Regions from separate parts of the Streptomyces sp. NPDC055287 genome, predicted to be linked through region 4. Evidence: riboswitches for the same ligand, from Rfam matches in the RefSeq annotation. Region 4 holds a riboswitch; each other region holds the start of a gene.

The links. A riboswitch is a leader RNA that binds a small molecule or an ion and turns the genes downstream of it on or off. The one in region 4 is predicted to bind cyclic di-AMP.
Positions count from the first base shown of each region.
Region 1: another riboswitch for cyclic di-AMP. It lies ahead of ACWIHY_RS00490 (M23 family metallopeptidase); the one in region 4 lies ahead of ACWIHY_RS33645 (M23 family metallopeptidase).
Region 2: another riboswitch for cyclic di-AMP. It lies ahead of ACWIHY_RS07650 (LysM peptidoglycan-binding domain-containing protein); the one in region 4 lies ahead of ACWIHY_RS33645 (M23 family metallopeptidase).
Region 3: another riboswitch for cyclic di-AMP. It lies ahead of ACWIHY_RS15395 (transglycosylase family protein); the one in region 4 lies ahead of ACWIHY_RS33645 (M23 family metallopeptidase).

Region 1 covers NZ_JBSHNE010000001.1:113,409-121,149, reverse strand. Annotated here, with positions in the region: gene ACWIHY_RS00495 (GntR family transcriptional regulator) at 1-457, opposite strand, end outside; gene ACWIHY_RS00490 (M23 family metallopeptidase) at 634-1,452, opposite strand; cyclic di-AMP (ydaO/yuaA leader) riboswitch at 1,465-1,632, opposite strand; gene ACWIHY_RS00485 (M16 family metallopeptidase) at 1,856-3,223, opposite strand; gene ACWIHY_RS00480 (M16 family metallopeptidase) at 3,244-4,611, opposite strand; gene ACWIHY_RS00475 (DNA gyrase/topoisomerase IV subunit A) at 4,826-7,279, shown strand; gene ACWIHY_RS00470 (CobW family GTP-binding protein) at 7,276-7,741, opposite strand, start outside.
Region 2 covers NZ_JBSHNE010000003.1:335,891-343,631, forward strand. Annotated here, with positions in the region: gene ACWIHY_RS07625 (NADP-dependent isocitrate dehydrogenase) at 1-50, opposite strand, end outside; gene pgm (phosphoglucomutase (alpha-D-glucose-1,6-bisphosphate-dependent)) at 164-1,804, opposite strand; gene ACWIHY_RS07635 (glycosyltransferase) at 1,873-3,084, opposite strand; gene ACWIHY_RS07640 (glycosyltransferase) at 3,178-4,431, opposite strand; gene ACWIHY_RS07645 (SDR family oxidoreductase) at 4,710-5,501, shown strand; cyclic di-AMP (ydaO/yuaA leader) riboswitch at 6,043-6,206, shown strand; gene ACWIHY_RS07650 (LysM peptidoglycan-binding domain-containing protein) at 6,209-6,976, shown strand; gene ACWIHY_RS07655 (DUF4873 domain-containing protein) at 7,149-7,418, shown strand; gene ACWIHY_RS07660 (SpoIIE family protein phosphatase) at 7,499-7,741, shown strand, end outside.
Region 3 covers NZ_JBSHNE010000008.1:116,084-123,824, reverse strand. Annotated here, with positions in the region: gene eno (phosphopyruvate hydratase) at 1-979, opposite strand, end outside; gene ACWIHY_RS15395 (transglycosylase family protein) at 1,374-2,072, opposite strand; cyclic di-AMP (ydaO/yuaA leader) riboswitch at 2,076-2,247, opposite strand; gene ACWIHY_RS15390 (transglycosylase family protein) at 2,516-3,481, opposite strand; gene ACWIHY_RS15385 (cytochrome P450 family protein) at 3,594-4,865, opposite strand; gene ACWIHY_RS15380 (nucleoside triphosphate pyrophosphohydrolase) at 4,958-5,956, opposite strand; gene ACWIHY_RS15375 (SurA N-terminal domain-containing protein) at 6,042-6,698, opposite strand; gene ACWIHY_RS15370 (GtrA family protein) at 6,770-7,219, opposite strand; gene ACWIHY_RS15365 (glycosyltransferase family 2 protein) at 7,216-7,741, opposite strand, start outside.
Region 4 covers NZ_JBSHNE010000038.1:38,648-46,388, forward strand. Annotated here, with positions in the region: gene ACWIHY_RS33625 (STM4013/SEN3800 family hydrolase) at 1-236, shown strand, start outside; gene ACWIHY_RS33630 (STM4012 family radical SAM protein) at 233-1,570, shown strand; gene ACWIHY_RS33635 (STM4011 family radical SAM protein) at 1,579-2,484, shown strand; gene ACWIHY_RS33640 (SGNH/GDSL hydrolase family protein) at 2,437-3,228, opposite strand; gene ACWIHY_RS33645 (M23 family metallopeptidase) at 3,417-4,340, opposite strand; cyclic di-AMP (ydaO/yuaA leader) riboswitch at 4,343-4,515, opposite strand; gene ACWIHY_RS33650 (tyrosine-protein phosphatase) at 5,167-5,991, shown strand; gene ACWIHY_RS33655 (DUF6126 family protein) at 5,992-6,138, opposite strand; gene ACWIHY_RS33660 (helix-turn-helix domain-containing protein) at 6,140-6,742, opposite strand; gene ACWIHY_RS33665 (aspartate aminotransferase family protein) at 6,810-7,741, opposite strand, start outside.

The DNA of each region.
Region 1 (7,741 bases), on a different contig from region 4:
TGTGCCGGAGCTGAGTGAGCAGGGCCGTGAGGCCGGGGCTGCCCGACGCCTGGGCGAGCGTCTCGTGGAACCAGCTGCCCAGCGAGCGCAGATCCTCGCCCTCCCCCCGGCGGGCCCGCTCCTGGCCGAGCCTGACCAGGCCGCGCAGCACCTTCAGGTGGGCCTCGGTGCGCCGCTGGGCGGCGCGGGCCGCGCCCAGCGGCTCGAGCAGCGTCCGCACCTCCAGCAGGTCGGCGGCCTCCTGCTCGGTGGGCTCGGCCACGCAGGCGCCCGCGTGCCGGCGGGTGGTGACGAACCCCTCGGACTCCAGCGTGCGCAGGGCCTCGCGCACCGGGACGCGCGAGACACCGTAACGGCGCGCCAGCAGCTCCTCGGTGAGCCTGCTGCCCCGCGCGAACACACCGGACACGATGTCGTCACGGATTGCCGTGCATACCGATTGCGCGGGAATGCGCATGACCGAACCTCCGCCTTAATCCCCGCGAAACGCGGTTGATCGACGCCTGTTCGGTGACTCTATTGCAGCGGTCCCGGATTTCCGACGGGGGCTTTAATTCATGGACTGCTTTTGGACACGCCAGACATGCGGAAGGCCCCGGCGGGTGAGCCGGGGCCTTCCGTACGACCGAGCGGTCAGACGTTCACACCGTGCGCGCGCAGGTACGCGACCGGGTCCATGTCCGAGCCGTACTCGGGGGTCGTGCGGGCCTCGAAGTGCAGGTGCGGGCCCGTCGAGTTGCCGGTCGAGCCCGAGAGGCCTATCTGCTGGCCGGAGGCGACGGTCTGGCCGACGGAGACACCGATGGACGACAGGTGGCCGTACTGCGTGTACGTGCCGTCGTTCATCCGGATGACGATGTTGTTGCCGTACGCCCCGCCCCAGCCGGCCTCGACGACGGTGCCCCCGGCGACGGAGACGACGGAACTGCCGGACGCGGCGCGGAAGTCGACGCCGGAGTGGCTGCCGGAGGACCAGAGGTTGCCGCCGGTCTTGTAGCCGGTGGTGACGACGGAGCCGGCGACCGGGAGGGTGTAGCCGTTGAGACGCTTGCGCTCGGCCTCGCGGGCGGCGCGCTCCTTGGCGGCGCGCTCCTCACGCTCCTTCTTGGCCCGCGCCTGGGCCTCGGCCTTGGCCTTGGCCTCCGCCTTGCGCTTGGCTTCGGCCTTCTTCAGAGCCGCCTTGCGCTCGGCCTCGGCCTTGTCGGCGGCGTGCTGCTGCTGCTCGGCCTGGGCGGCGATCTGGTCGGCGAGGGAATCGCCGATGACGATGGCCTGGGTCAGGCCGGTGTCCTGGACGGCCTGGGCCGCTTCGCCGCCGGCGGCGAGGGCCGGAGAGGCCAGGCCTCCGATGACGCCGGTCGTCGCGAGTGCGGCGACGCCGGCCATGTTCGCGCTCTTGCGCGTCAGGCGGCTCGGACGACGGTGCTTCCCGGTGGCACGGGTGAACGCCATGGAGTGGCTGATCCTTTCCTTCCTTCTCGCCTACCGGGTTAGCTGACGGGTTCGGAGCAGGAAGGTCTCCTACGGACCCCTCCGTACGTACGCACAGAGGACGTCCGATTCACCCCAGGGACTGATTGGGTCCCCGGCTCCCCAGGCTCGCGCCTGACGGGGACTCGGCGATGACTGTCCGGTGCCACGGATGCGGCTCACTGCTGACGGACAGCCGGACAGACGCTAAACGGGACATCTTTTAATCACCAAACAGACACGGGGTTTTGTAACGCACCCCACAGGCCAGACAGGCAACCACCACAACAAATCGGACATAAGAGAAGGACCCCGACAGCCTTCCGGTTGCCGGGGTCCCTCTATCTCCCGCTTTGAGGGGAGTTGTTCGGCCGGTTCGGACGGCTCAGCCGCTGACCACCGTCACCTCGCCGATGCCGAGCGCCCTGACGGGCTCCTCGATCTGCGACGCGTCCCCGACGAGGACCGTGACCAGCCGGTCCTCAGGGAAGGCGCTGACGACCGCCGCGGTGGCCTCCACGGTGCCCGTCTCGGCGAGGCGGGCGTACATCTGGGCCTGGAAGTCGTCCGGCAGGTGCTGCTCGACCTGGTCGGCGAGCGTGCCGGCGACGGCCGCGGCCGTCTCGTACTTGAGCGGCGCGACACCCACCAGGTTCTGTACGGCGACATCCCGCTCGGCGTCGGTGAGGCCCTCGGCCGCCAGGGTGCGCAGCACCTTCCAGAGGTCTTCGAGCGCCGGGCCCGTGGACTCCGTGTCCACCGAGCCGCTGATCGCCAGCATGGACGCGCCCGAGCCGTCGGGAGCGGAGCGCAGCACCTGGCCGAAGGCGCGCACGCCGTACGTGTAGCCCTTCTCCTCGCGCAGGACGCGGTCCAGGCGGGAGGTGAGCGTGCCGCCCAGGCAGTACGTGCCGAGGACCTGGGCCGGCCAGACCCGGTCGTGGCGGTCGGGGCCGATCCGGCCGATGAGCAGCTGGGTCTGGACCGCGCCGGGGCGGTCCACGATGACCACACGGCCCGTGTCGTCGGCGGTGACCGGCGGTACCGGGCGCGATGCGGCGGTGTCGCCCTTCCACGCGCCCAGCGTGTCGGCCAGGATCGCGTCCAGGTCGGTGCCCTCGAGGTCTCCGACGACCACCGCGGTGGCGGTCGCGGGACGCACGTGGGCCACGTAGAAGGCCCGCACCGCGCCGGAGTCGATCTGCTGCACCGTCTCCTCGGTGCCCTGGCGCGGCCGCGACATGCGGGAGGCCGCCGGGAACAGCTCCTTGGAGAGCTGCTTGGCCGCGCGGCGGGACGGGTTGGCCGTCTCGTGCGGGATCTCGTCGAGCCGGTTGGCCACCAGGCGCTCGATCTCGCTGTCCGCGAACGCGGGCGCGCGCAGCGCGTCCGCGAGCAGGCCGAGCGCCTTGGGCAGCCTGGAGACGGGGACCTCCAGGGAGACCCGGACGCCCGGATGGTCGGCGTACGCGTCGAGCGTGGCGCCGCATCGCTCCAGCTCGGCGGCGAACTCCTCGGCGGAGTGCTTGTCGGTGCCCTCCGAGAAGGCCCGCGCCATGATCGTCGCGACGCCGTCGAGACCGGCCGGCTCGGCCTCCAGGGGGGCGGCGAGGAACACCTCGACCGCCACGACCTGCTGGCCGGGACGGTGGCAGCGCAGCACGGTCAGGCCGTTGGGCAGGGCGCCGCGCTCGGGGGCGGGGAACGCCCACGGCGTGGGGGTGCCGGCCTGCGGCTGCGGGTGGAACTTCATTCTCACGGCTGCGGTGTCGGTCACTTGTCCGCCCCTTCCTGGTCAGCGGTCTCACCGGCGGCGGTGTCGTCGGCTGCGTCGGCCGCGTGGGTCGGCTCGTAGACGAGGACCGCGCGGTTGTCCGGGCGCAGCCGGGCCTTGGCGGCCGCCTGGACCTCCTCCGCCGTGATGTCCAGGACGCGCCCGACGGCGGTCAGTGCGAGCTGCGGGTCGCCGAACAGGACGGCGTACCGGCACAGTTCGTCGGCACGGCCCGCGACCGTACCGAGCCGGTCGAGCCACTCGCGCTCCAACTGGGCCTGCGCGCGCTCCATCTCCTCGGGCGTGGGTCCCTCGGCGGCGAAGCGGGCCAGCTCCTCGTCGACGGCGCGCTCGATGTCGGGCACCTCGACGCCGGCCGACGTCTTGACGTCCAGCCAGCCGAGCGAGGGCGCGCCGGACAGGCGCAGCAGCCCGAAGCCTGCGGCGACGGCCGTACGGTCGCGGCGGACCAGGCGGTTGTGCAGCCGGGAGGACTCGCCGCCGCCGAGGACGGTGAGAGCCAGATCGGCGGCGTCGGCCTCGCGGGTGCCGTCGTGCGGCAGCCGGTAGGCGGCCATCAGCGCGCGGGCCGGGACCTCTTCGTGGATCTCCTCGCGCAGCTCCTGCCCGATGATGTCGGGCAGCGTGCCGTCGCGCGGCGGCTGCTTGCCGTCGTGGGACGGGATGGAGCCGAAGTACTGCTCGATCCAGGCGAGGGTCTGCTGCGGGTCGATGTCGCCGACGACCGAGATCACCGCGTTGTTCGGCGCGTAGTACGTACGGAAGAAGGCGCGCGCGTCCTCGAGGGTCGCGGCGTCCAGGTCGGCCATCGAGCCGATCGGCGTGTGGTGGTACGGGTGGCCCTCGGGGTAGGACAGTGCGGTCAGCTTCTCGAAGGCGGTACCGTACGGCACGTTGTCGTACCGCTGGCGGCGCTCGTTCTTGACGACGTCACGCTGGTTCTCCATGGACTCCTCGTCGAGCGCGGAGAGCAGCGAGCCCATCCGGTCGGCTTCCAGCCACAGAGCCAGCTCCACCTGGTGGGCGGGCATCGTCTCGAAGTAGTTGGTGCGCTCGAAGCTGGTCGTGCCGTTGAGCGAACCGCCCGCACCCTGCACCAGCTCGAAGTGACCGTTGCCCTTGACCTGCGCCGAGCCCTGGAACATCAGGTGCTCGAAAAGGTGAGCAAGGCCGGTACGGCCCTTGACCTCGTGGCGCGAACCTACGTCGTACCAGAGGCAGACCGCGGCGACCGGGGTCAGGTGGTCCTCGGAGAGCACCACGCGCAGGCCATTGGCCAGCCGGTGCTCTGTCGCTGTCAGGCCGCCGGAACCGGCCTGCGCTGTGGCCGTGTGACCCATGGGCATGTACGTCCCTTCGATCGCGATATGGAGAAGTCCTGCCACTGTATGCAAGCTCACGGACGCCTGGCGAAGTTCCCGGCCCGTGTACGCCCTCAGGGAACGCCCGAGCAGGCGCAACGGACGGGTCGAGGTCGGCGTTGTCAGTGCGCCGGTCCACAATGGTCGGCATCACACCCAAGAACTCGCCCTACAGAACCGCGAAGGAGCCGCAGCCGCGATGGCCCGCCGCAGCACGAAGACCCCGCCGCCGGACGATGCGTTCGAGGAGAAGATCCTCGATGTCGACGTCGTCGACGAAATGCAGGGCTCCTTCCTCGAGTACGCGTACTCGGTGATCTACTCGCGAGCGCTGCCCGACGCCCGCGACGGCATGAAGCCGGTGCACCGACGCATCGTCTACCAGATGAACGAGATGGGGCTGCGGCCCGACCGCGGCTACGTGAAGTGCGCCCGCGTCGTCGGCGAGGTGATGGGCAAGCTGCACCCGCACGGCGACGCTTCGATCTACGACGCGCTCGTGCGCATGGCACAGCCCTTCTCGATGCGCCTGCCGCTCGTCGACGGCCACGGCAACTTCGGCTCCCTCGGCAACGACGACCCGCCGGCCGCCATGCGGTACACGGAATGCCGGATGGCCGACGCCACCTCGCTGATGACGGAGTCGATCGACGAGGACACCGTCGACTTCAACCCGAACTACGACGGGCAGGAGCGCGAGCCCGTCGCGCTTCCCGCGGCGTACCCGAACCTGCTGGTCAACGGCGCGTCCGGGATCGCCGTCGGCATGGCGACGAACATGCCGCCGCACAACCTGGGCGAGGTCGTCGCCGCCGCCCGGCACCTGATCAAGCACCCCGGCGCGGACCTCGAGACGCTGATGCGCTTCGTGCCGGGGCCGGACCTGCCGACCGGCGGCCGGATCGTCGGCCTCGGCGGGATCAAGGACGCGTACGAGAACGGCCGCGGCACCTTCAAGATCCGTTCGACGGCGACCGTGGAGAACGTGACGGCGCGCCGCAAGGGCCTCGTCGTCACCGAACTGCCCTTCACCGTCGGCCCGGAGAAGGTGATCGCCAAGATCAAGGACCTGGTCTCGTCCAAGAAGCTCCAGGGCATCGCGGACGTCAAGGACCTCACGGACCGCATGCACGGCCTGCGCCTGGTCATCGAGATCAAGAACGGGTTCGTCCCCGAGGCCGTCCTGGAGCAGCTCTACAAGTTGACGCCGATGGAGGAGACCTTCGGCATCAACAATGTGGCGCTGGTGGACGGCCAGCCGCTGACGCTGGGTCTCAAGGAGCTGCTGGAGGTCTATCTCGATCACCGCTTCGAGGTCGTACGCCGCCGCAGCGAGTTCCGCCGTACCAAGCGGCGCGACCGGCTGCACCTGGTCCTCGGTCTGCTGGTCGCGCTGCTCGACATCGACGAGGTCATCCGGCTCATCCGTTCCAGCGACAACTCGGCGCAGGCCAAGGAGCGGCTCATCGAGCACTTCTCCCTGAGCGAGATCCAGACGCAGTACATCCTGGACACGCCACTGCGCCGGCTCACCAAGTTCGACCGGATCGAGCTGGAGAGCGAGCGCGACCGGCTGACCGGCGAGATCGACGAGCTGACCGGGATCCTGGAGTCGGACACCGAGCTGCGCAAGCTGGTCTCGGCCGAACTGGCGGCGGTGGCGAAGAAGTTCGGCACCGACCGGCGCACCGTACTGCTGGAGTCCGGGAGTTCGCCCGTCGCCGCGGTGCCGCTGGAGGTCGCGGACGACCCCTGCCGGGTGCTGCTGTCGTCGACCGGCCTGCTGGCCCGCACGGCCAATGGCGAGCCCCTGGCCATGGACGACGCCCGGCGCACCAAGCACGACGTGATCGTCTCGGCCGTACCCGCCACGGCGCGCGGCGACGTGGGCGCGGTGACGTCGTCCGGCCGTCTGCTCCGTCTGGCGGTCATCGACCTGCCCCAGCTCCCCGGCACGGCCTCCGCACCCAACCTCTCGGGCGGGGCCCCGGTCACCGAGTTCCTGTCCCTGGAGCCGGACGAGTCGCTGATCTGTCTCACCACGCTCGACGAGGCCTCACCGGGACTCGCGCTCGGCACCGAGCAGGGCGTGGTCAAGCGGGTGGTCCCCGACTACCCGGCCAACAAGGACGAGCTGGAGGTCATCACCCTCAAGGACGGTGACCGGATCGTCGGCGGGGCCGAGCTGCGCTCCGGTGAGGAGGACCTGGTCTTCATCACGGACGACGCCCAGCTCCTGCGCTACCCGGCGGGGCAGGTCAGGCCGCAGGGCCGGGCCGCGGGCGGCATGGCGGGCATCAAGCTCGCCGAGGGCGCCAAGGTGATCTCCTTCACGGCGGTGGACCCGGCGGCGGACGCCGCGGTCTTCACGGTGGCCGGTACGGCCGGCACGCTGCTCGGCGACACGGAGACGTCGGCGAAGCTGACACCGTTCGACCAGTACCCGCGCAAGGGCCGGGCCACCGGCGGCGTGCGCTGCCAGCGGTTCCTCAAGGGCGAGGACATTCTCATCCTGGCCTGGGCGGGGGCCGCACCGGCCCGCGCGGCAGCGAAGAACGGCGCGCCGGTCGAGCTGCCGGAGCCGGACCCGCGCCGCGACGGCTCGGGCACCCCGCTGACCACGCCGGTGGCGGCGCTGGCGGGTCCGGTCTAGCCCTCGCCCCGTACGTACCGCAGGACGCCCCACATGCTGTGCTCGTAGGCAGCGGCGGGGGCGTCCTGCGGGCTGTCCAGCGGTACGTCCTGCGGGCCGTCCTGTGCGTCGTCCCGCGATCCCTCCCGCGTCCCGTCCGCCCGGCAGGCCGCGAGCTCCTTGGCCAGCGCCGCTCCGTCGGTGCCCGACCCGATCAGTACGAGCTGAGTGATCCGCTGCTCGTCGCGCCCCCACGGCTCGGGGTAGAAGCGGAGGAACCGGCCGACGGCATGCACCGCGTAGCGGTTACGGGCGTCGCCCGTGCCGAAGTCGACGTACCCCTTGATGCGGTAGAGCCCCTGCGGCCTGGTGTCGAGGAACTCCATGAGCCGTCGCGGGTCCATGGGCACCTCCGAGGTGAAGGAGACGCTCTCGTACGCCGCGTGCAGGTGATCCCCGTGGCAGTCGTGCGCGTCCGCGGCC
Region 2 (7,741 bases), on a different contig from region 4:
AGGGCCGGGGCCTCGTCGGTGTGTGTGTAGATGATGGTCGAGTCAGTCACCGGGTGCTCCGCTCCACGTCTGCAACATTGCTTGACATCAAGATATCTCTAGACCGTACCTGTCTCGACAGGGCCCGGGACAGTTCCGGCTGTCGTGACCGGCGGGCGGCCGTTCAGCCCGCCAAGGCCGTCGACACGACGGCCTTGGCCTCTTCCTGCACCCGGGCGAGATGGTCCTGGCCGAGGAAGGACTCGGCGTACACCTTGTAGACGTCCTCCGTGCCCGACGGGCGGGCGGCGAACCAGGCACTGGCGGTGGTCACCTTGATCCCGCCGATGGGAGCGCCGTTGCCGGGCGCCTCGGTCAGTACGGCGGTGATCGGCTCCCCGGCCAGCGTGTCCGCCGTGACCTGCGCGGGCGACAGGCGTGCCAGTACGGCCTTCTCCTCGCGGGTCGCGGGGGCGTCGATGCGGGCGTAGGCGGGTTCGCCGAAGCGGGCGGTGAGCGCCGCGTAGTGCTCGGAGGGTGATTTTCCGGTGACCGCGAGCATTTCGGAGGCGAGCAGGGCCAGGATGATGCCGTCCTTGTCGGTGGTCCACACCGAGCCGTCGCGGCGCAGGAAGGAGGCGCCGGCCGATTCCTCGCCGCCGAAGCCGAGCGAGCCGCCGGCCAGCCCGTCCACGAACCACTTGAAGCCCACAGGTACTTCGACGAGCTCGCGCCCGAGGTCGGCGGCGACGCGGTCGATCATCCCGGACGACACGAGTGTCTTGCCGACCCCGGCGTCGGCGGGCCACTGGTCGCGGTGGGCGTAGAGGTATCCGATGGCGGTGGCGAGGTAGTGGTTGGGGTTCATCAGGCCGCCGTCCGGGGTGACGATGCCGTGCCGGTCGGCGTCGGCGTCGTTGCCCGTGGCGATCTGATAGCGGTCGCGCGCCTCGATCAGCGAGGCCATCGCGTACGGCGACGAGCAGTCCATGCGGATCTTGCCGTCCCAGTCCAGCGTCATGAATCGCCAGGTCGGGTCGGTCCGCGGGTTGACCACGGTGAGGTCGAGCCGGTGCTGCTCGGCGATGCGGCCCCAGTACGCGACCGACGCCCCGCCCAGCGGATCGGCGCCGATGCGCACTCCTGCCGCGCGTACCGCGTCCAGGTCGAGCACGGAGGGCAGATCCGAGACGTAGGTGTCCAGGAAGTCGTAGCGCCCGGTGGTGGGAGCGGCGAGCGCGCTGGTGTAGGGCAGCCGCCGTACGTCCTTCAGTCCGTCGGCGATGATCTCGTTGGCCCTGTCCTGGATCCAGCCGGTCGCGTCCGAGCCGGCCGGGCCGCCGCTGGGCGGGTTGTACTTGAAGCCGCCGTCCCCGGGCGGATTGTGGGACGGGGTGACGACCACGCCGTCGGCGAGGCCCGACGTACGTCCGCGGTTGTGGGTGAGGATGGCGTGCGACACCGCCGGGGTGGGGGTGTAGCCGTCGGCCGCGTCGATGAGCACGGTCACGTCGTTGGCGGCGAAGACCTCGACCGCGGTCACCCGGGCGGGCTCGGACAGCGCGTGGGTGTCGGCGCCGAGGAAAAGCGGTCCGTCGATGCCCTGCTGGCCCCGGTACTCGCAGATCGCCTGGCTGGTCGCGGCGATGTGGTCCTCGTTGAACGCGGTCGCCGACGAGGATCCCCGGTGCCCGGAGGTGCCGAACGCGACCCGCCGGCCCGGCTCCCGCACGTCGGGGTGCAGCGCGTAGTACGCCGTCACCAGCCGGGCCACGTCGATGAGATCGTCCGGTCCGGCCTGCTGTCCCGCTCGTTCGTGCACCATCTGCCCAGTCCTCCACATCGTTGCTGCCGGTGTCGACGTCGGTCACCCGTGGGTACCACACGCGCCCTTCATTGTGGGGTCGTGTGGTGATTGACCAGGCATTCCAAGTCGTCCACGGCCGCCTCGACGGCCGGCAGGGCCAGGCACGCGAGACGGGCGTGCTTCACGCGCCGCAGCACGGCGCTGTCTTCCAGCAGGCGGCGGCACGTCGAGGCGATGCCGGAAGGGGTGGGATCGGTGACCTCGCTGCCGATGCCCAGCTCGGTGATGCGCCGCGCGTTCATGGGCTGGTCGGCCGTCTGCGGCAGCACCACCATGGGGGTGGCGGTACTGATCGACTCCCGCACGCTGGTGTAGCCGCCGTGGGTGAGGAAGAGGTCGGCCGCTTCCAGCAGCAGGGTCTGGGGCACGGATTCGACGACACGCACATGGGGTGCGGGATCCACGTCGGCGACGGTCACACCGCTGGTCGACACGACGGCGGTGCAGTCGAGCCGTGACAGTCCCTCGATCATCGACCGCAGGACGGTGCCCGGATCGGGCTGGCCGGGCAGCGGCCGGTGGCCGTCCGGCGAGGGCAGGAAGAGCGGTAGGGCGCAGCCGAGTCCGGCGTACACGAGCGGCTTGCCGTCGGGCAGGCCGACGATCCAGCTCGGGAGCTTCGCGCGGGGATCGACGAACGCCGGCTGCCGGTACGCGTGCGCGGGCGGCAGGTGCGGTGCGAAGGTGCAGAAGGCCGGGAGGTAGTCCAGGTGCCCGTGGGCCGTCAGGGACAACGGGTCGTCCTGCGGCGGCAGGCCCGCGGTGGAGCGCCACCGGTTGAGGTGCGGCAGCAGGGCGGCCGGGTCGGTGAAGCCCTTCGCCCCGGACGGCATCGCCACCTGGGGGATGCCGAGTTGTTCGGCCACGAGGCAGGCGCTGACGTCCATGGCGTCGCGCAGCAGCAGATCCGGCTTGAACTCGTGGGCCGCCGCGGCCAGCGCGTCGAACTGACCGAGCAGATGCGGACCCGCCAGTACGAGCGCCGCCGACTCCATCGACGCGGCGCCGCTCTGCAGGTGTCCGACGGCGTCCCGCGTTTCCTGACCGGCCGTCATCGCGGCGCCGAACAGGTTCGGCAGGCACGCGGTCGCGGTCACGCCCTGGTCCAGGAAGAAAGCGAGCAGGTGCTCCTCGGTGGCGATCAGTACGTCATGGCCCGCGCCGGACAGCAGGCGCGCGAAGCGGAGCGCCTCACGCGTGTGGGCGGGGGAGAGAATCGCAGTACACAGGACGCGCATGCCAGAGATCACCGTTCGCCCGCTCGACAGCCTTTTCCCGCTCGCATCATCCTCTTGAGCGCACCGCAGGGGCGCGGTGACGCACCGGCCGGGCTACGGCGCGGCGAGCCGGTCGACGGCGGCCAGTACGGGCCGTACGCCGTCTTCCGCGCGCAGACGGGCGGCGAGCTCGCGTGCGCGGCGGCCGTACGCCGCCTCGGTCGTCGCGCGGCCGAGGGCGGCCGCCAGGCGCGGCGCCGTCAGCCCGCGCAACGGGACGGCCTGCGGGGCGACCCCGAGGGCGACGAGGCGGGAGGACCAGAAGGCCGCGTCGAACTGGATGGGGACGGGTACGGCGGGGACGCCGACGCGCAGGCCGGCGCCGGTCGTGCCCGCGCCCGCGTGGTGGACCACTGCCGCCATGTGCGGGAACAGGACGGAGTGCGGGATCTCGTCGACGGTGATCATGTCCGAGGCGTCGGTCTCGGCGTGCAGCCCGCTCCAGCCGCGCTGGATCACGCCGCGCAGTCCGGCGGCGCGCAGGGCGCGGACCACCGTCCCGCTCAAGCGGCCGGGGTCGGGCACGGTGGCGCTGCCCAGGCCGACGAAGACCGGCGGCGGGCCGGCGGCGAGGAAGTCGCTCAGCGGGGCGGGCAGGTGGACCTCCGGCGGGTCCTGGGGCCACCAGTAGCCGGCGATGCCCAGTCCGGGGCGCCAGTCGCGCGGCCTGGGCACCACCAGCGCGCTGAAGCCGTGATGGACCGGCCAGTCCTGCCGCTCGCGGACGCGCCGGGCGGCGCGTGGACTCGCGGCCGGCAGCCCGAGGCGCGCCCGCAGGGCACGCGTGGTGTCGGCGAAGATGGCGTCCACCGCGGCGTCCACCGCGGCGTTCACCGTGCGGCCGGCCAGCCGGTTCCCGGCGGCGCCCCACGAGCGGGTGCCGGTCACCGAGGGCGGGAAGGCGCCGGTCGCGGCCAGGGGCTGCAGGTAGACACCCATGCTGGGCAGCGCCAGCCCTTCGGCGATGGTGTGGCCCAGCGGACCGAGCGAGCTCGACACCAGCAGTACGTCGCTCCCCCGCGCCGCCTGCAGCAGATCGTCGGTCATCCCTCCGACCAGGGCCCGAGCCATGGAGACCATCCGCGCCAGCTTCCCGACGTCCGTGACGCTGCGGTGCAGGGCGCGGCCTCGCGCGGAGGCGAGTTCCGCCCGCGGGTCCACGGGCAGGGGGTGGAAGCCCACGCCCGCCGCCTCCACCAGTGGCGCGAAGCAGGCGTGCGTCACGAGGGTGACCTCGTGCCCGGCCTGTGCGAGGCCGTGCGCGAGCCCGGTGTAGGGCGATACGTCACCGCGCGAACCCGCTGTCATCAACGCCACCCGCATAAGCACCAGTATGGCGCCGGCCGGCGGCCCGGCTCCGTACGCGAGGCCGGAAAGCAGGCCGCGAAGGGGGAGCTCCGGATTTGGGCGCCCCGCTTCGGGGAACCCAGGTGTGGTCGAACCGACCAGCCGCCACCGACCACCCACCGACCAGCAGGAGGCCGCCCGTGAAGGACGAGAGCCGCGAGACGGAGAATCCCGTCACGAAGCACCCGCAGCCGAAACTCCCCGACCAGGAACAGGCGCACCCCGGGTGGACGGGCCCGATGGATCCGCCGCCCGATCACGGCGAGGAGTCGTACCGGGGCAGCGGGCTTTTGAAGGGCCTCGCGGCCGTGGTCACCGGCGGCGATTCGGGGATCGGCCGGGCGGTGAGTCTGGCCTTCGCCCGTGAGGGTGCCGATGTGCTGCTCACCCATCTTCCGGAGGAGGAGAAGGAAGCCGCGGAAACCTCACGGCTCGTCGAGGAGGCGGGCCGCAGGGCCGTGGCGGTGAGCTGTGACATCCGGGACGAGGAGCAGTGCCGTGCGCTCATCGGGCGCGCTGTGTCGGAATTCGGCGCGATCAATATTCTGGTGAACAACACGGCGTATCAAATGTCCCAGCCGGACGGCATCGGCGCCATCACGACCGAACAATTCGACCGGGTCATGAAGACCAATCTTTACGGCATGTTCTGGCTTTCGAAGACGGCCCTCCCCCATATGCCCGAGGGAGGGAGCATTATCAACTCCGCCTCCGTTCAGGCGTACAAGCCCAGCCCGCATCTGCTCGACTACGCGATGACGAAGGCGGCGATTGTCGCCTTCACGCAAGGGCTGGCGCACATGGTGGCGCCCAGCGGAATCCGCGTCAACGCCGTCGCTCCGGGCCCGGTGTGGACTCCGTTGATTCCGGCCACCATGCCGGACACCACGGAGTTCGGAAAGCAATCACCTCTGGGCCGGCCCGCACAGCCGGCCGAAATGGCCCCGGCGTACGTATTCCTCGCCTCTCCGCAGGCCAGCTACATCACGGCCGAGATCGTCAATGCCACGGGTGGCACTCCCCTGCCATGAAGCCGGCCCCGGCGCTTTGATGCGATTCACCGGAACCAAATTGTGCCCATATGGCGCGATTTGCCGCACGTCGCGGCCGGTCCAGCCGACGCCCCTCTCGACGCGCACCGCGATGCCCACTACACCGCGAGGCGGGCAGCACCCCCCTGGACAATGAGGGTAATTCCCCTCACAGACGCCCAAGTCGACGCAGGGCGCGAGAAGTTCCTCAGCCCCGAGAGCGCACCCTCGACCGCAGATGCTCCCGGGGTGCACGTTGCGACCGCGATTGACCGATATGGGCGTTTTGCCGGAAAGGCCGTTGAGCCCGGCCTCCCGTGATACGAGTCACGTCCGCAACGGAATGTGAAAGTCCTGCCGGGCGTCAGCTCCCGCCCCCAGAAAGAAAGTTGAGTTTGGCGCCAACGGACAGTGACGGAAGTTCCCCCGCCCCGGTCGGCCGAGCGATCGAGGCGATCATTCCGGGGCTTGTTCTTCTCCATCCGTCTCGCTTAACGTCACCGTCAATCCGGGTGGACCGCCGAATCCTGCCGCCGTCCGGAATCCACACCCACTCACACTCACGTACGGCAGGAGCGGGGGACCCAGGTAAGCCGCCGGTCCGGTAATCCGGAACGGCTCGGGGTGAAGTCGCGTTGACCGTGCGACCGGGCATCTCCAGCCCGAACCCGACAGCTCACCTCGCAGGCGACGGAGAGGAATTTGTCATGCCCGCAAAGGGTAAGCACCGTCGTCCCAAGGCCAGATCCCTCACCCGTGGCTTCATCGCCGTGGGTACGGGTGGCGCCGCCCTGGTCCTGCCGCTGGTCGGCGCGACCACCGCCGGCGCGGCTCAGCCCGCCGCCGTCGAGAAGACCGTGGCCCCCGCCGCCGCCCCGGCCGCGAAGAAGGCCGCACCCACGACGTACACCGTGGTCGCGGGTGACTCGCTCTCCAAGATCGCGGACGCGCACTCGCTGAGCAGCTGGAAGAAGCTGTACCAGGACAACCGCAAGACCATCGGCGACAACCCGGCGCTGATCCACCCCGGCCTCAAGCTGACGATCGGCGCGAAGGCCGAGGCACCGGCGAAGGCGCCCGCGAAGGCCAAGCCCGCGGCCGACCGCGCCGACCGCTCCGAGACCCGCGCCGCCGTCGCCAAGACAACGACGTACACCGACGACCTGGACGGCTGGATCAAGGAGTCGCTGGCCGTCATGGCCAAGCACGGCATCCCCGGCACGTACGACGGCATCCACCGCAACATCATGCGCGAGTCCTCGGGCAACCCGATGGCGATCAACAACTGGGACTCCAACGCTGTGGCCGGTACGCCGTCCAAGGGCCTCCTCCAGGTCATCCAGCCGACGTTCCTGGCCTACCACGTGCCCGGCACGTCGACGGACAGCTACGACCCGGTCGCCAACATCACCGCCGCCTGCAATTACGCCGCGGACCGTTACGGCTCGATCGACAACGTGAACGGCCCGTACTAAAAAACGGCCACCGGGTGGGTGAACGCCCTCCCGAAGTGAGTGCTCGAAGCGTTACGGCCTGCCCGTTCCCGCAGGGCCCCCGAGGGTGCCCCGACGGAGCCGGCAGGCCGTCGCGCGTCCGGCAGCCCCCATCTGGCGGGAAGCGGCGGCCGGTGGGCGCACACTGGGGGCCATGAGCAACTATCAGGGCCCCGCGGTCCTCATCACCGGCAATGCCCAGATCGACGTCGTGGCCACCTTGAGCGGAGGCCGCTCGGGGGCGCTCGAGTGGGGCGGCAGCGCCCAGACCGACCAGGTGCCGGAAGAGTTCTACGCCGTGATGGACAGCGGACAGGTCACCCTGCGGCTGGCCGACGGCCGGGAGGCCGCCGTCGTGGCGAAGCGCACCGCCATCGGCAGCGGGCGGCTGAAGATCTCCGGGATCGGCTCGATCCCCTTCTAGAGCCGTCGGCCCAGCCGGCGTCTCCATCTGCCACAAGACAACACAGCCCCTAAAAAGTCACGCAATGCTAAAAATAGGGCATGAGCGGACGTCTCGGACGACCCAGGGGTGTCGGGTCACCGCGCTCGTCTCGGCAGCGAGGAGTGCGTTCCCGGCTGGAGGTGCGCAGCGCCGCCGGCCAGGTGCTCCTCCTCCAGATCGTGGTCGCGGTGCTGCTGATCACCGCCGCGGTGGTCGCACTCACGGTCCAGACGCGCCACGACAGCGCGGGTGACGCCCGTAACCGCTCCCTCGCCGCGGCGGAGGCCTTCGCGGAGGCCCCG
Region 3 (7,741 bases), on a different contig from region 4:
CGATGCCGCGCGCCAGGCGCTCCGGGTTGGTGACGAAGAGGTCGTCGCCGACGATCTGGACCTTGGTGCCCAGCTTGTCGGTGAGGACCTTCCAGCCGGCCCAGTCGTCCTCGAAGAGCGGGTCCTCGATGGAGACGAGCGGGTACGCCGCCACGAGCTCCTCGTAGTACTCCGTCATCTCGGCGGCCGAGCGGGACTTGCCCTCGAACTCGTACGAGCCGTCCTTGTAGAACTCGGACGCGGCGACGTCGAGCGCGAGCGCGATCTGCTCACCGGGGACGTAACCGGCCTGCTTGATGGCCTCGAGGATGAGGTCGAGCGCGGCGCGGTTGGAGTCCAGGTTCGGGGCGAAGCCGCCCTCGTCGCCGAGGCCGGTGGACAGGCCCTTGGACTTCAGTACGGACTTGAGGGTGTGGTAGACCTCCGTGCCCCAGCGCAGGGCCTCGGAGAACGACTCGGCGCCGATCGGCGCGATCATGAACTCCTGGATGTCGACGTTGGAGTCGGCGTGCGACCCACCGTTGAGGATGTTCATCATCGGAACGGGCAGCAGGTGCGCGTTCGGGCCACCGAGGTAGCGGAAGAGCGGCAGGTCCGACGCCTCGGAGGCGGCGTGCGCGACGGCGAGCGAGACGCCGAGGATGGCGTTGGCGCCGAGGGACGCCTTGTTCTCGGTGGCGTCCAGGTCGAACATGGCCTGGTCGATCAGGCGCTGCTCGGTGGCGTCGTAACCGACGAGCTCCGGGCCGATCTGCTCGATGACGGCGAGGACGGCCTTCTCGACACCCTTGCCCTGGTAGCGGTTCGGGTCACCGTCGCGAAGCTCGATGGCCTCGAACGCTCCGGTGGAGGCACCGGACGGAACAGCAGCACGACCGGTGCTGCCGTCGTCGAGGCCGACCTCGACCTCGACCGTGGGATTGCCTCGGGAGTCCAGGATTTCCCGGGCTACGACGACGTCGATGGACGGCACGAGCATCTCCTTCTGGGATGTGACGCTATGGGGTGCAGGGTCACTTTGGCCTTGCGACAAGAGCCTAACCGGCTCGGAGGCATCGATCGGCCGTTCGCCCGCCCCCTGGGACAAGAAGAGGTGCGAATGCCCGCAACAGCGGACGTAACTCCGGGCGGGACGTGCCACGTACTGGGACTACTGGGCAGTAACTGACGGCGAAACCCCGGCCCGGCGCGTACGGGGGAAGCGCGCCGGACCGGGGTGCTCTGGGTTCCGCGGGGGATCGGCCGGAAAAGCACGGTCGATCGGCCGAATGCCGCGGACTGCTCCGCGGGTGCCGCGGCCTGCCCGGCGGAGTGCCGCGCGCCCGCTCGGCGGGGCGCGGCGAGCCGGAGCGGCCTGGGCGCCGCGAGCCGGATCAGCTGAGGTGCAGCTGCTGACCGGGGTAGATGACATCGGCGTCGTCGACGATGTCCTTGTTCAGCTTGAAGAGCTTCTCCCAGCCGCCCTTGACCTTCTCGGCGTCGGCGATCTTGCCGAGGGTGTCGCCGGCCTTGACCTTGTACTCGCCGTCACCCTTCTCGATCTTGGCGGGGGCGGCGGGCTTCGCGGTCTCGGCCTTGGGCGCGGAACGGACCTCGCTGCGCGAGGCCGGCTGCTCGGCGGCGCGCGGGGCGGCCTGCTGCTGCGGCTGCTCCTGCTTCGCCGAAGAACCGGAGGTGTCGACACCCGGGTCGACACCGTCGTTGGTCAGGCCGCCGGCGCCCGCACAGGCCCAGGCACCGGGGCCCTGCATGTCGAGAAGCTTCTCGGCCGTGGCGATCTGCTGCGCCTTGGATGCCTTGTCGGCGGTCGGGGCGTACTGCGTGCCACCGGCCGCCGCCCAGCTGGACGCGGAGAACTGCAGGCCGCCGTAGTAGCCGTTGCCCGTGTTGATGGACCAGTTGCCGCCGGACTCGCACTGGGCGACAGCGTCCCAGGTCTCGACGGAGGCGGCGGAGGCCGAAGTCGCACCCATCAGCGGGACGGCTACAGCGGCGCCGGCGACACCGGCGAGCGCGGCGAACCGAGTGGCCTTGGACGGGCGACGGTGCTTGGCGTTGCTGGAAAACAGCATGCGACATCTCCTCACCGACGCCTACGAGGTGAGCTGTCGGGTTCGGGCCAAGTGAGTGCCCGGCGCGCGACCTGCGTCGCGCGGCTTAACCCCAAGCCGGTTCCGTTCGTCTTTCGACGTACGGGCCCGGCGACCTACCTGGGTCCCCCGCTCCTGCCTACGGCGCTTTACGCGTCAGTTCCCCCCGACCGACGGCAGGATTCGGCGTGACGGTCGACGGGGCCCGCGGTGGCGAGCGGTCCGACGGTAAACACATGAGCCCTTGATGTTCAAAAAGGCCCATCAGGGAGATTTCGCCCTTCCCTGCCTTCACTTCGTCCATATCTGCGCAGGTCAGGGGTGACACGAGGGGATCGTCCGGGCCGCGTACGCGAGTTGAGGCAAAGAGACCCTTGTCTCACTTGCTTCAATCCGGACATAGCGGCCCGAACTGCCCTTCGAAATCAGCTCAGATCGAGGTTCTGGCCAGGGACGATGAGGTCGGGGTCGGACCCGACGGTCTCCTCATTGGCCGCATAGAGAGCCGTCCAGCCGCCGCGCAGGTCGTGCTCGGCGGCGATGGCCGAGAGGTTGTCGCCGGTACGGACGGTGTAGTGGCCGTCGGCGGCCTCGGCGCCGTCCGTCTTGGCCGACTCACGTGTCGACCCGTCACCCCGCGAGGCGTGACGTCCCGATTCGCGCTCGATGCCCGATTCGCCGGATACGGCGTCAGCGCCCTCCCGGGCCACCTCGCCGCGGTGCTTGCCCTTGGAGGCACCCTCCTCGGCGGCCGGCGGCGCGGGGCTCTTGGAGGCTCCGCCCGACTCCTCGGACGTCCCGGACGCCGGGGGCGACGTCGGCTCGGCGGACTTCGTCGAGCCGCTCTTGCCGTCCTTGCCGTCCTTGACGCCCTCACCGGCGGACCCGGCGGGCTTGTCTTCCGTCGACTCGGACGACTCCGGGTTCCCGGAGCCCTCCGACACCGTGTCCGACGTGTCGGCCTTGGACTCCGCGGTGGGCTCGGCGCTCGCGCCGTCGCCGGGAGCCGCGTCGTCACCCTCCGTCAGGCCGGAGATGAGGGCGCAGCTCGGCCACGCCTGCGGCCCCTCCTCGGCGAGCACCTTCTCGGCCACCTGGATCTGCTGGGAGCGACTGGCGAGGTCGGCGCGCGGCGCGTACGCCGTACCGCCGAACTTCTGCCAGGTCTCCGGGGAGAACTGGAGTCCGCCGTAGTAGCCGTTGCCGAGGTCGGCACTCCACATGCCGCCACTCTCACAATCGGCGACCCGGTCCCAGGTCGTGGCTTCGGCAGCGGACGCGCCGCTCGCGCCGAGCAGCGGGATGGCGATGGCCGATCCGGCGACTCCTGCCGCGACGACGAGAGCTGGAGCCTGACGGGGGCGGCGGTGTCTACCGTTCCCGGAGCGCATGCGGTTGCCTTTCGAGTGACGGCTGAGGTTGACGGTGAAGGTAGCGGTACTCGAACGTTTGTCACAAGTCGATGCAGCGCAGATCACGTGAAGGTCTCGAATTGACGCAGCGTCACTTGTTTTCGGCGTCGAACTCCACGGGCAGGGTGCGCAGTCCGCGCATGATGAGGCCCCCACGCCACCGCAAATCGTCAGGATCCCCCGCAAGTCGCAGATCCGGCAGGCGCAGCAGCAGCGTCGCGATCGCCGTCTGCCCTTCGAGCCGGGCCAGCGGGGCGCCGAGGCAGTAATGGATGCCGTGCCCGTAGCCGAGGTGCTGGTTGTCGCGGCGCGAGAGGTCGAGTGTGTCCGGCTCGCTGAAGCGCTCGGGATCCCGGTCGGCGGCGGCGAGCACGACGAGTACGGGCTCGCCGGCCGCGATGTCCTGGCCGCCCAGGGTCAGCGGCTCGGTGGCGTACCGCCACGTCGCGAGCTCCACGGGCCCGTCGTAGCGCAGGAGTTCCTCGACACCGGTGGCGAGCAGCTCCGTGTCCCCCTCGGCCAGCGCGCGCTGGAGGCGCTCGCGCTGCTCCGGGTTGCGCAGGAGCGCGTACACGCCGTTGCCGATGAGGTTGACCGTCGTCTCGAATCCGGCGAAGAGCAGAATGAACGCCATCGCCGCCGCCTCGTTCTCGGTGAGGTGCTCGCCGTGGTCGCTGGCGCGGATGAGCCCCGAGATGAGGTCGTCGCCCGGTTCCTCCCTTTTACGGTGGATGAGTTCGGCGAGGTAGTTGCGCATCTTCTTGACCGACCGCGCGACTCCCCCGCGCGGCCCGCCGCCGTGCCGGATCATCATGCCCGCCCAGTCGCGGAAGTCGTCCTGGTCCTCGCGCGGTACGCCGAGCAGGTCGCAGATCGCGTAGATGGGCAGCGGGAAGGCGAAGTCGTGGATGAGGTCGGCGCTCCCCTCCGCCGCGAACCTGTCGATGAGCTGGTCCGTGAGCTCCTGCACCCGCGGCGCGAACTCGGCCACCGTGCGCGGTGTGAACGCCTTGGACACCAGGCGCCGCAGGCGCGTGTGGTCCGGCGGATCGATGTTCAGCAGATGCGTCATGAGCTCGGCCTTGCGCTCGCCCGGGATGCCCGTCCTGCCCCTGGCGTGCGCGGAGCCTGCGTGGTGGGCCGGGTCCTTGGACAGCCGCTGGTCGGCGAGCGCCTGCCGCGCGTCGGCGTACCGCGTCACCAGCCACGCCTCGACCCCGCTGGGCAGCGACGTCCGGTGCACGGGCGAGTTCTCGCGCAGCCAGGCGTACGCCGGATAGGGGTCGGTCGCGAACTCCCAGGTGAAGAGCTCGGGCACGGGGCCTTCGGACCGGGATGCGGGATGGTTCTGGTGGTGCGGCACGCGGTCGACCGTATCCCTTCCCCCACCACCACCGACCGCCCACACTGCCCCGCAGGCGCCCGTGACGGGCCGGGCCGCGCCACAGCCGGGAGCTAGTCGGTGTGGCCCTCCGCCGTGCGGATCGCGTCGCGGTATGTGCGGGCCGCCGCGCGGAGCGCCGCCTCGGGGTCGACGCCGGCTGCCTCCGCCCGTACCGCCATGGCCAGCAGTTCGTAGCCGATGCCTTCGCCCGTCGGGAGGGGGACGTCGAGGTTCGCGTGGCGTACGCGTGAAGAGAGCTTGGCGACGAGGGCCAGGCCCGGCTGGCCGAGAGGGACGCCGTCGGTTGTCGAGTCGCGCTGCTTTTCGATCGCCTTCGTACGGAACCAGTGCTCCTTGACGTCCTCCGGGGTCTCGGCGGTGTCGTCGCCGAAGACGTGCGGGTGGCGGTGGATGAGCTTCTCGACGATGGTGCCGGCGACGTCGTCGATCGAGAAGGGCTCGGACCCGTCCTCCGGACGGCCTTCCTGGGCGATGCGCGCGTGGAAGACGACCTGGAGGAGTACGTCGCCGAGCTCCTCGCGCAGTGCGTCGCGGTCGCCGTCCTCGATGGCCTCGACGAGTTCGTACGCCTCCTCGATGCCGTACTTCGCGAGGCCCTCGTGGGTCTGCTGCGAGGACCACGGGCACTCGAGACGGATGCGGTCCATGACCTGCACCAGATCCAGGAGGCGGGCGCCCGGCAGGTCGTACGAGCCGGGCAGCAGTTCCAGGTCGGGCATCTGCACCCGCCCCGAGCCCGCCAGCCGCGCCAGGCCGTCGGTCAGCGCCTGGTCGCCCTCGCCGGACGGGAGCACGACCACGGTGCGGCCGCCCTCGCACGCGTCGACCAGCTCCTGGGCGGTCGGCGCCGCCTGCTCGACGGTGACACCCGCCTCGCGCAGGTACGGCAGCTGCGGGTGGCCCGCGTCGGCGCACAGCACGCGGTCGGCGGCGCCCAGCGTCTGCCAGGCGGGCCAGGACAGCAGCCCGGGCGCGACGCGGTGGCTGGCCGTGAGGAGGACGATGCGGCCGGGGGCGGCGGGCGCGGGTGCGGATGCTTCGCTGGTCACCTGTCGAACGTACCTCGCCGGCCCGACACGCCGGGGCCCAGCCCCCGGCCCCGTCCGGCGGCGAGAGACCGGGCGCCGCTCGGTGCTACGCGCCCGCCTGCGCGTCCGGCGCGGCCGCTTCCTTGGTCACCTGGGTGATCCACGGCGCTTTGTAGTCGCCGAGCTGCATCTTCTCGTCGTCCCACGTGCCGTAACGCGGGTTCACGTCGATGTCGAGGGCCTTCGACGCGGCGACGAACGCCTCGTTCACCTTCTGCTGGCCCTCGGGGGTGTTCGTCGCGCCGATCTTCGCGGCGAGCTTGCCGACCAGGACGTCCCGGCGAAGGGCTCCGTCGATCTGGTCCGGGGCGACACCGCGCTGCTGGAGGTACATCGCGACGAGCTGCTCCTCGCCCCCGGCCTGCTGGGCCGCGTTCACCCGCGCCTTCTGGACGTCCTTGCGGCTCGCGCTCGCCCCGGCGTCGTCCGCCGCCCGCTGGACGACCCTGTCCACGATGAGGTCGTAGAGCTTGGCGCGCCCGAGCTGCCCGGTCGAGCCGATGAGCTGGGCGGACTGCGGCGAGGTCTGCTGGGCCTGGCGGACGTCCTTGACCTGCGCCTGGAGGGCGGAGACCTCGATACGGCCGCCACCCACGACGGCCGCGGCTCCTGGATGCGCCTCATTGCCGCACGCGGCGAGGAACGGCGCCGCGACCAGGAGCGCGGCGGACACGGAGAGCGCGGTGCGACGGCGGCGGTGCAAAGGGTGCCTCCCGGCGGTGATCGTGCGGCATAGCAACGAAAGTGCGACGAACGACCTTGCGGTGATCGATGTTAGGCAGTCGGAGTGGTCCGGGCCACTGATTCGCCCAACGATTCGTTCGTGTTCGTGGATGCGCTGTCCCGGGAGTCCGGGGCGGGACCGCCGAGCATGATCATGCGGGAGACGACGAACGTGATGGGTATCGCCGCGGTCGCGGCGATCAGCGGGGCGTACGTGCTGTCGAGCCGCAGGACGTCCACGAGGAGATAGACGCCGGTTGTGGTGATCACGAAATTCGCCGCGTTGGTGAGCGGGAAGAGCAGGAACTTCCGCCAGGTGGGGCGCGTGCCGTAGGTGAAGCGGCAGTTGAGGAAGAAGGAGCCGGTCATGCTGACGGCGAAGGCCAGGACGTGCGCGGCGACGTACGGCAGCCAGGTCAGAAGCAGCAGGTAGCAGGCGTAGTACGTCCCGGTGTTCACCACTCCCACCAGGGCGAACCTGACCAGCTGGCGACGGATCACCGGCGTACCAGCTCCCGGCTCTCCCGCCCGGGGGCGGCGGCACGCGCCGGGTCCACATTGGTCGCCCGGACCAGGAAGTGCGGCCGCCGTTTCACCTCGTAATAGATGCGGCCGACATATTCGCCGACAACGCCGATCAGCAGCATCTGGACTCCGGCGAGCGCGGTGACGGCGACGAGCAGCGTGACGAAGCCAGGGGTTTCCACACCGTTCACGAGGGCGTCACCGACAATCCATGTCGAATACGCCATCGCGACGGCGACCAGTAAGAGACCGAGATAGAGCGCGGCCCGCAGCGGCTTGTCATTGAAGGAGAAAAGGCCGTCGAGCCCGTAGTTGAGCAGCTTCGAGAAGGACCATTTCGAGCGGCCTTCCTCGCGTACGGCGTTCTCGTACTCGAAGGTGACGGTACTGAATCCGACCCAGGCGAACAGGCCTTTGGAGAAGCGGTTGTACTCAGTGAGTTCGAGTACGGCGTCGACGCTGCGGCGCGACAGCATGCGGAAGTCGCCGACGCCGTCG
Region 4 (7,741 bases):
CCCGCGAGGCCGGCGACTCGCGGGCCACCCACGCGGCCGCTCTGGAGTACGTCGACGAGCACATCGGCCGCCTGTTCGCCGCCGCGAGCAGCCGCCGCCCCTGCTTCGCGATCGTCTGCTCCGACCACGGCACGGCGTACGGCGACGACGGCTACACCGGCCACCGCCTCGGCCACGAGGCTGTCTGGACCGTCCCCTACGCCCACTTCACCCTCGATCAAGGGGCCACCCGATGAGCACCGCGACGCCCCGCCCCTACCAGAGTTACGTCTACGCCTACCCGCACAAAACGGCGTACCGCGAGCTGGGGAGCCGCCCGTCGCTCCGCGACCTCTGGTCCGGCGAGCCCAAGAACGCCCTCTCCCTCTACCTGCACATACCGTTCTGCGAGGTCCGCTGCGGCTTCTGCAATCTCTTCACCCGGATCGGCGCCCCGGACGAGCTGACCGGCCGGTATCTCGACGCCCTCGACCGCCAGGCCACCGCCGTCCGCGACGCGCTCGGCGACAGCGACGCCACCGGCGTCCATTTCGCCGCCGCGGCCTTCGGCGGCGGCACCCCCACCTTCCTGGACGCCGGCGAACTCGAGAGGCTCTGCGACATCGCGGAGAAGCGGATGGGCGCGGACCTCGGCGCCGTACCCCTGTCCGTCGAGGCATCGCCCGCCACCGCGACCCCCGACCGGCTCGCCGTACTGGCCGGGCGCGGCACGACCCGCCTCAGCCTCGGCGTCCAGAGCTTCGTCGACGCCGAGGCGCGCGCGGCCGTGCGCCCGCAGCGCCGCGCCGACGTCGAGACGGCCCTCGCCGCCGTCCGCGACGCCGGCATCCCCGTCCTCAACATCGACCTCATATACGGCATCGAGGGCCAGACCCCCGTCACCTGGCAGACCTCGCTCGACGCGGCGCTCGCCTGGCGGCCCGAGGAGCTCTACCTCTATCCGCTGTACGTACGCCCGCTCACGGGCCTCGGCCGCGTCGGCGCCGAGGCCGGCGCGGCCTGGGACTCCCAGCGGCTGCGGCTCTACCGCCGGGGAAGGGACCATCTCCTGGCGCACGGGTACGAGCAGGTCTCGATGCGGATGTTCCGTCGCACCGACGCGCCGAAGCAGGCGGCCGACGACTACGCCTGCCAGACCGACGGCATGATCGGCCTGGGCTGCGGAGCCCGTTCGTACACCTCCGCGCTCCACTACTCCTTCGACTACGCCGTCGACATGCGCGAGATCCGCAAGATCATCGACGACTACACCGCCACCGAGGACTTCTCCCGTGCCGAGCTGGGCTGGTACGTCGACGCCGACGAGGCCCGGCGCCGCCATCTGCTCCAGTCCCTCCTCCAGGCCGAGGGCATGCCCCTGGCCGAGTACGGCGAGCGGTTCGGCACAGCGCCGGCCGACGACTTCGCCGCCGAGCTCGACCGCTTCGCCGCCCGCGGCTGGCTCGACGACAGCGCGCCGAAGGACCTGCTGCGGCTGTCCCCCGAAGGCCTCGCGCACTCCGACGCGCTGGGCCCCGAGCTGTTCTCCCCCGCTGTACGGGCCGCCATGGCCGCGTACGAATTGAAGTGAGCCCGGCCATGGACCCGACGGACCTGACGATCCTCTACCGCGGCCCGCTCGCCTCCTGCGACTACGACTGCCCGTACTGCCCGTTCGCGAAGCGGCGCGACACCCGTGAGCAGTTGCGGGCCGACCGCGCCGCGCTGGAGCGCTTCACCGCGTGGGCCGCCGCACAGACCGGCGACCGCCTCTCGGTGCTGTTCACACCCTGGGGCGAGGGCCTGGTCCGTTCCTGGTACCGCCGCGCCCTCACCGAGCTGTCCCGGCTGCCGCACATCCGGCGCGTCGCCATCCAGACGAATCTGAGCTGCCGCACCGACTGGCTCACCGACGCCGGCGCCGACCTCGGCACGCTGGCGCTGTGGTGCACGTACCATCCCGGTCAGACGCCGTACGACCGCTTCCTCGCCAAGTGCCGCGAACTGACCGCCCGTGGCGTGCGCTTCAGCGTTGGCGTGGTCGGCTTCCCCGAGCACCTGGAGGAGGCCCGCAAGCTGCGGGCGGCGCTCCCCTCCGAGGTCTACCTGTGGGTCAACGCGGCCGAGGGCCGCACCTACACGGACGAGGAAGCCGGCCGGTGGACGGCCCTGGACCCGCTCTTCCCGTACAGCCGCCATCCACACCGCTCCGCCGGTCTCCCCTGCCGGACCGGCGAGTCGGTGATCTCCGTGGACGGCGACGGCACGGTACGCCGCTGCCACTTCGTACGCGCCGAGCTCGGCAACCTCTACGACGGCTCGTACCGCCGGGCACTGCGCCCCCGCGCCTGCCCGCTCGCCACCTGCGACTGCCACATCGGCTACGTCCACCTGGAGACGCTGCCGCTGTACGACGTGTTCGCCGGCGGCGTCCTGGAGCGCGTACCGGCCGCCCTCTCACAGGGGCAGCAGATCGGGCCTCTTCGCCTCGACGTGGTCACCTGAGGACTCGCCGCGCAGCCGCCGCCCGATCCACGGGACCAGGTACTCCCGCGCCCACTGGATGTTGTCCCGGCGCACCTCCAGCGAGCCGCGGGGCGCCATCGGCGGCCACGCCTGGTCCGGGTCGGCCGGGACCTCGAGCCCGAGCACCTGAGCGGCGCGCAGGGCCACGCGGGTGTGGCCCTCGGGCGAGAGGTGGAGCCGGTCGCCGTCCCAGGCGCGCCTGTCCTGGACGGACTTGAGCGACCACAGGTCGAGCACCGGGCAGTCGTAGCGGTCGGCGACCGCGCGTACGTGCGCCGTGTACGTCGCGATCTTGCCGCGCAGATGGCGCAGCACGGGAACGCCGCGCGTGTCGAAGCCGGTCGTCACCATGACGGTGCCCACCGCGTCGGTGAGTTCGGCCACGGCCCGCTCGAAGCGCTCGGCCACGGCGTCGGGGTCGCTGCCGGGCCGCAGGATGTCGTTGCCGCCGGCGCAGAAGGTCACCAGGTCGGGGGCCAGTTCCTTGGCGCGCGGGACCTGCTCGGCCACGATCTGGTCGAGGAGGCGGCCGCGTACGGCGAGGTTGGCGTAGCGGAACGTGTGCTCGGGGACGCGGTCGTCGAGGAGTACGGCGAGCCGGTCGGCCCAGCCGATGAACGCACCGCCGGGTCCGGGGTCTCCGACGCCTTCGGTGAAGCTGTCGCCGATCGCCGCGTACGACCCGATGGTGCCTGCACTGAATGATCTCGAATCGTCTGCCACGTCGGCACATCCTTCACTGGAGCGAGTGACCTACGCCACCGTAGGGAGGGGTTGACGCGGCGTGAGATAAGACACCGGTCAAGATTCACCCAACCCGGAATAGGACTAAAACGCACGTACGCCCCCTTTTGTCGCCGAGGGTGGCAGCAAAAGGGGGCGTACGGAAGAGCCCTGAGGGATCAGATCCGTCAGATGGTGACGCCGTGGCCGCGCAGGTAGGCCAGCGGGTCGACGTCCGAGCCGTAGCTCGGACCGGTGCGGATCTCGAAGTGCAGGTGCGGGCCGGTGGAGTTGCCCGTGCTGCCGGAGAGACCGATCTGGGTGCCGCCGCTGACGCTCTGGCCGGAGGAGACGGCCAGCGAGGACAGGTGGGCGTACTGCGAGTAGCGGCCGTCGTCGTGCTTGATGACGACCTCGTTGCCGTACGCGCCGCTCCAGCCCGCGGAGACGACGGTGCCGGCACCGACCGCCTTGACCGGGGTGCCGCTGGAGGCGGAGAAGTCGACGCCCGTGTGGTAACCGCTGGACCAGCTGCCGCCGGCGGCGCGGTACGAGGTGGTGACGCCCGCGGAGACCGGGGCGGTGAAGCCGGAACCGGTGGCCTGCGGCGCGGCGGCGGGCTTCTGGGTCTCGGTCTTGGCCTCGACCTTCGGGGCGGGCTTCGGGGCGGCGGGCGCGGGCGCCTCGGCCGCCGGCTGCGCCGGCTTCGCGGGGGCGGACTCGGCCGGGGCCGCCGCCTTCGCGCCGAGGGTCAGCTTCGTGCCGGGCAGGATCAGCGAGGGGTTGCCGCCGACGACCTCACGGTTGTCGTCGTACAGCTTCTGCCAGCCGCCACGCACGTCCTGCTCGTCGGCGATCTTCGACAGATAGTCGCCGGAGACCACGGAGTAGGTCTTGGTGCTGGACTTCTTCTTCGGCGTCGCCTTCTCGGACACGTCCGAAACGGCGGCCTTTTCGGCGGACGCGGCGGCCGGAGCGGCCTTCTCCGCGGCGTTCGCGCCGGTGGCGGCGATGAGGGGAAGTGCGAGTACTGCTCCGCCCGTGCCGGCGGCGACGAATCCGCGCGTGAGCGAGTTGGACCTCGGGCGGCGGTGCTTACCCTTTGCGGGCATGGAACATTCCTCTCCGGCGCCTACGAGGTGAGCTGTCGGGTTCGGGCTGGAGATGCCCGGCCGCACTGTCGCGCGGCTTAACCCCAAAGCCGGTCCGGAGGTGAAACTTCCGGTTCGCCGGCGTACTTACCTGGTTCCCCCGCTCCTGCCACGCGTGAGTGAGTGTGAGTGCGGATTCCGGGAGGTGGCAGGATTCGGCGGTCCACCCGGATTGACGGTGACCGTAAGCCGATGCAGCTCCCCCGTACAAGCCGGTCCATTCACCCCGTCATTGCCCCACGAGAATTCATGACGCAATTCCCGTCACCCTCTGTGGATTACGGATCATTACGCCCCGCCTGCGAACAGGCATTTGACCCCACCCCTTCGCCACGCACCGTCACAAATATGATCCTGCTCACCAGCGGTCCCGTCATTTCCCTTACCCGCCAAGGGTGTTGGCACGAAATAGCCCCATTCACGCCAAGTGCCGCTTACGCCCGCTTTGCGGCAATATGACTACCCCCGGCGACAGAGCCACTCGGCAGCGGCGAGGAAGATCCGAGCCCCCGTGACCGCGGTGCGGGTGGACCAGCTCGCCTCGATCGGTGAGATACGGCCCGTGCCTTCCAGCCGCCCCGCAGAGCAGCCGGGAACGGCCGTGATCGTCTGTCCCGGCCGTAAGAGTCCCCGGATCCGCACAGGTGCGAAAATGCTGTCCGTGCGGAGTGCCGGGGGCGACGGCCGAGCGGGCTCGGCCGCGATGATTGCCCCAGGTACCCATGTCGTATCGTCGAAACGCGCCGAAGTCGGCGAGCAGCGCCGACGGCAGACTTCAGGAGCTCACGTGACACAGCAGCTGCCGCAGGTCCCGCCGACAGAGCCCGAGCAGGAGCCGGAGCTTGCCGCGGTGCGCAACTTCCGCGATGTGGGTGGCCTGCCGACGGTGGACGGGCGGCGGGTCCGGTACGGAGCGCTCTTCCGCAGCGGTCATCTGGCGCACGCCACCGCCACCGACGCGGCGTTCCTCAATTCGCTCGGTCTCCACACGATCTTCGACTTCCGCAACGAGGCGGACCAGCGGCTGGAGGGCCCGGACGTCGAGCTGCCGGGGGTGCGCAATGTCAATCTGCCGCTGACGGACCCGGCCGACGGCGCCGTGTTCTGGAAGATGGTGCGCGACGGGAATCTCGACGAGCTGCGCGAGATCCTCTCGGACGGCAAGGCCGCGGACCGGATGTCGGCGACGTACCGGGTGATCATCAAGGAGCGCACGGCCGAGCACAGCCAGGTGCTGCACGCTCTCGCCGAGGACAGCGTCCCCGCGCTGATGCACTGCGCGGCGGGCAAGGACCGCGCCGGCCTGTCGATAGCCGTGACGCTACTGGCGGTCGGCGTCGAGCGCGAGGCGATCGAGGCCGACTACCTGAAGTCGAACGATCCGCACCGCCGCTACAAGGTCCACCGCAGTGACGATTCGTCAGCCGGGATGTCCCCCGAGGTCATGGAGCTGCTGAGCCCGCTCTTCGAGGCCCGCGCGGAGTACCTGGCCGCCGCCTTCGAGACGATCGAGAAGATCTGGGGCACCACCGACCGCTACCTCGAGGAGGGGCTGAACGTCACGCCCGAGGTCCGCGAGCGGTTGCGGACACGTCTGCTCGACCAGGGCTGATCAGCGCGAGCCGCCGAGCGTGAAGAGCAGGTAGACGAAGGCCGCGAACAGGTGCCCCGCGACGAAGTACACGAACAACCGGATCGCGAGGCCCCTCGGGATCTTGTCCTCGATGAAGCGGCGCGCGGTGGATTTCTGTTCCGGCATGTCAGATCTCCTGAGGTAGGCACAGCCCGGCGGTGGCACTCTGCAGCAGCGTGTGGACGAACAGCAGGTCGACCCCTTCGGGGCCGGCCGCCGCGATGCGGTGCGGGGTCAGCGAGTCGAAATGCGCGCTGTCCCCGGCATCGAGCCGGTGAACGCTCTCGCCGAGGACCAGCCGCAGCCGCCCCGACAGCACGTACAGCCACTCCTCGCCGGGATGGACGCGCACCAGATCGCCCTGGGCGCCGTGCGGCACATGCACGCGCAGCGCCTGCATGGCGCGTCCCGGACCGCCTGCCCGGTGGTACGTCCAGCCGTCGGCCTCCCGGGCCTCGGCCTCACCCGCGCGCAGTACGGCGTCCCGGTCGCCGGCGGTCTCGCCGAGAAGGGCGGAGACCGTCGTACCGTAGACACGCGCGAGTGCGAGCAGCATCGGCAGCGAGGGCTGGCGCTGTCCCGTCTCGAGGCGGGACAGGTGCGCGGGCGAGAGTCCGGCGCGACGGGCGGCGGCCTCGAGCGTGAGACCGCTGTGCCGGCGCAGGTCGCGCAGGCGCGGGGCGACCGAGGGCAGCGCTCCTTCGGCCGGCTCTTCGAGGCGGGGTGTCATGCCTCCATTGGGCCAGAGGGTTTACCTCTGGGGCAAATAACTTGCCTCAGAGGCAAAGCGCCCGGAACTAGCGGTTCGCGACCGCCTGCTTCACCAGCGTCCGGCCGAAGTCCCACATCAGACCGCCACCGCTGTGCGCGTCGTCCATCACCGCGGTGAACGCGTCGACGAACCGGTCCACCTCCTTCTCCCCCACGGTCAGCGGCGGAATAAGCTTGATCACTTCCAGGTGGTCGCCGGAGACCTGCGTCAGGATCCGGTGCTTCTGCAGGAGCGGTACGACGACCATCTGCGCGAAGAGCCCCTTGCGGGCGGCCTGGAGCATGGTCCACCGGCTGCGCAGCTTCAGTGAGCCGGGCCGTCCGAACTCGATGCCGATCATGAGCCCGCGCCCGCGCACGTCGTGCAGCAGTTCGTAGCGGCTGATGAGCGCCGTCAGCCGCTCGCGCAGGAGGTCGCCGGTGCGCCGGGCGTTCGCGACGATCTCCTGCTCCTCCATCACCGCGAGCACGGCGAGTCCCGCCGCCATGGCCTGCGCGTTGGAGCCGAAGCTGGCCGAGTGGACCAGCACCCGGTCCATCGACGAGTAGACGCGCTTGAAGATCCAGTCCTTGCCGAGGGTCGCGCCGACCGGAACGTAGCCGCCGGAGAGTGCCTTCGCGACGCACAGCAGATCGGGCTCGACGCCCCCCTCGTGCTGGTAGGCGTAGAAGTCGCCGGTCCGGCCCAGGCCCGTCTGCACCTCGTCGGCGATCAGCAGCGCCTTGTGGCGGTGCAGAAGTTCCTGGGCCGCGCGCAGGAACCCGGGCGGTGACGCGTGGACGCCCTTCCCCTGGATCGGCTCCACGACGAAGCCGGCCACGTCCCCCTTCCTCAGCTCCCGCTCCAGGGCGTCCAGGTCGCCGAGCGTGATCTCCGTGTCGGGCAGCAACGGCGCGAAGCCGTCGCGGAAGCCCGCCTCGCCGTTCACCGAGAGCGAGCCCGTCGTCAGGCCGTGGA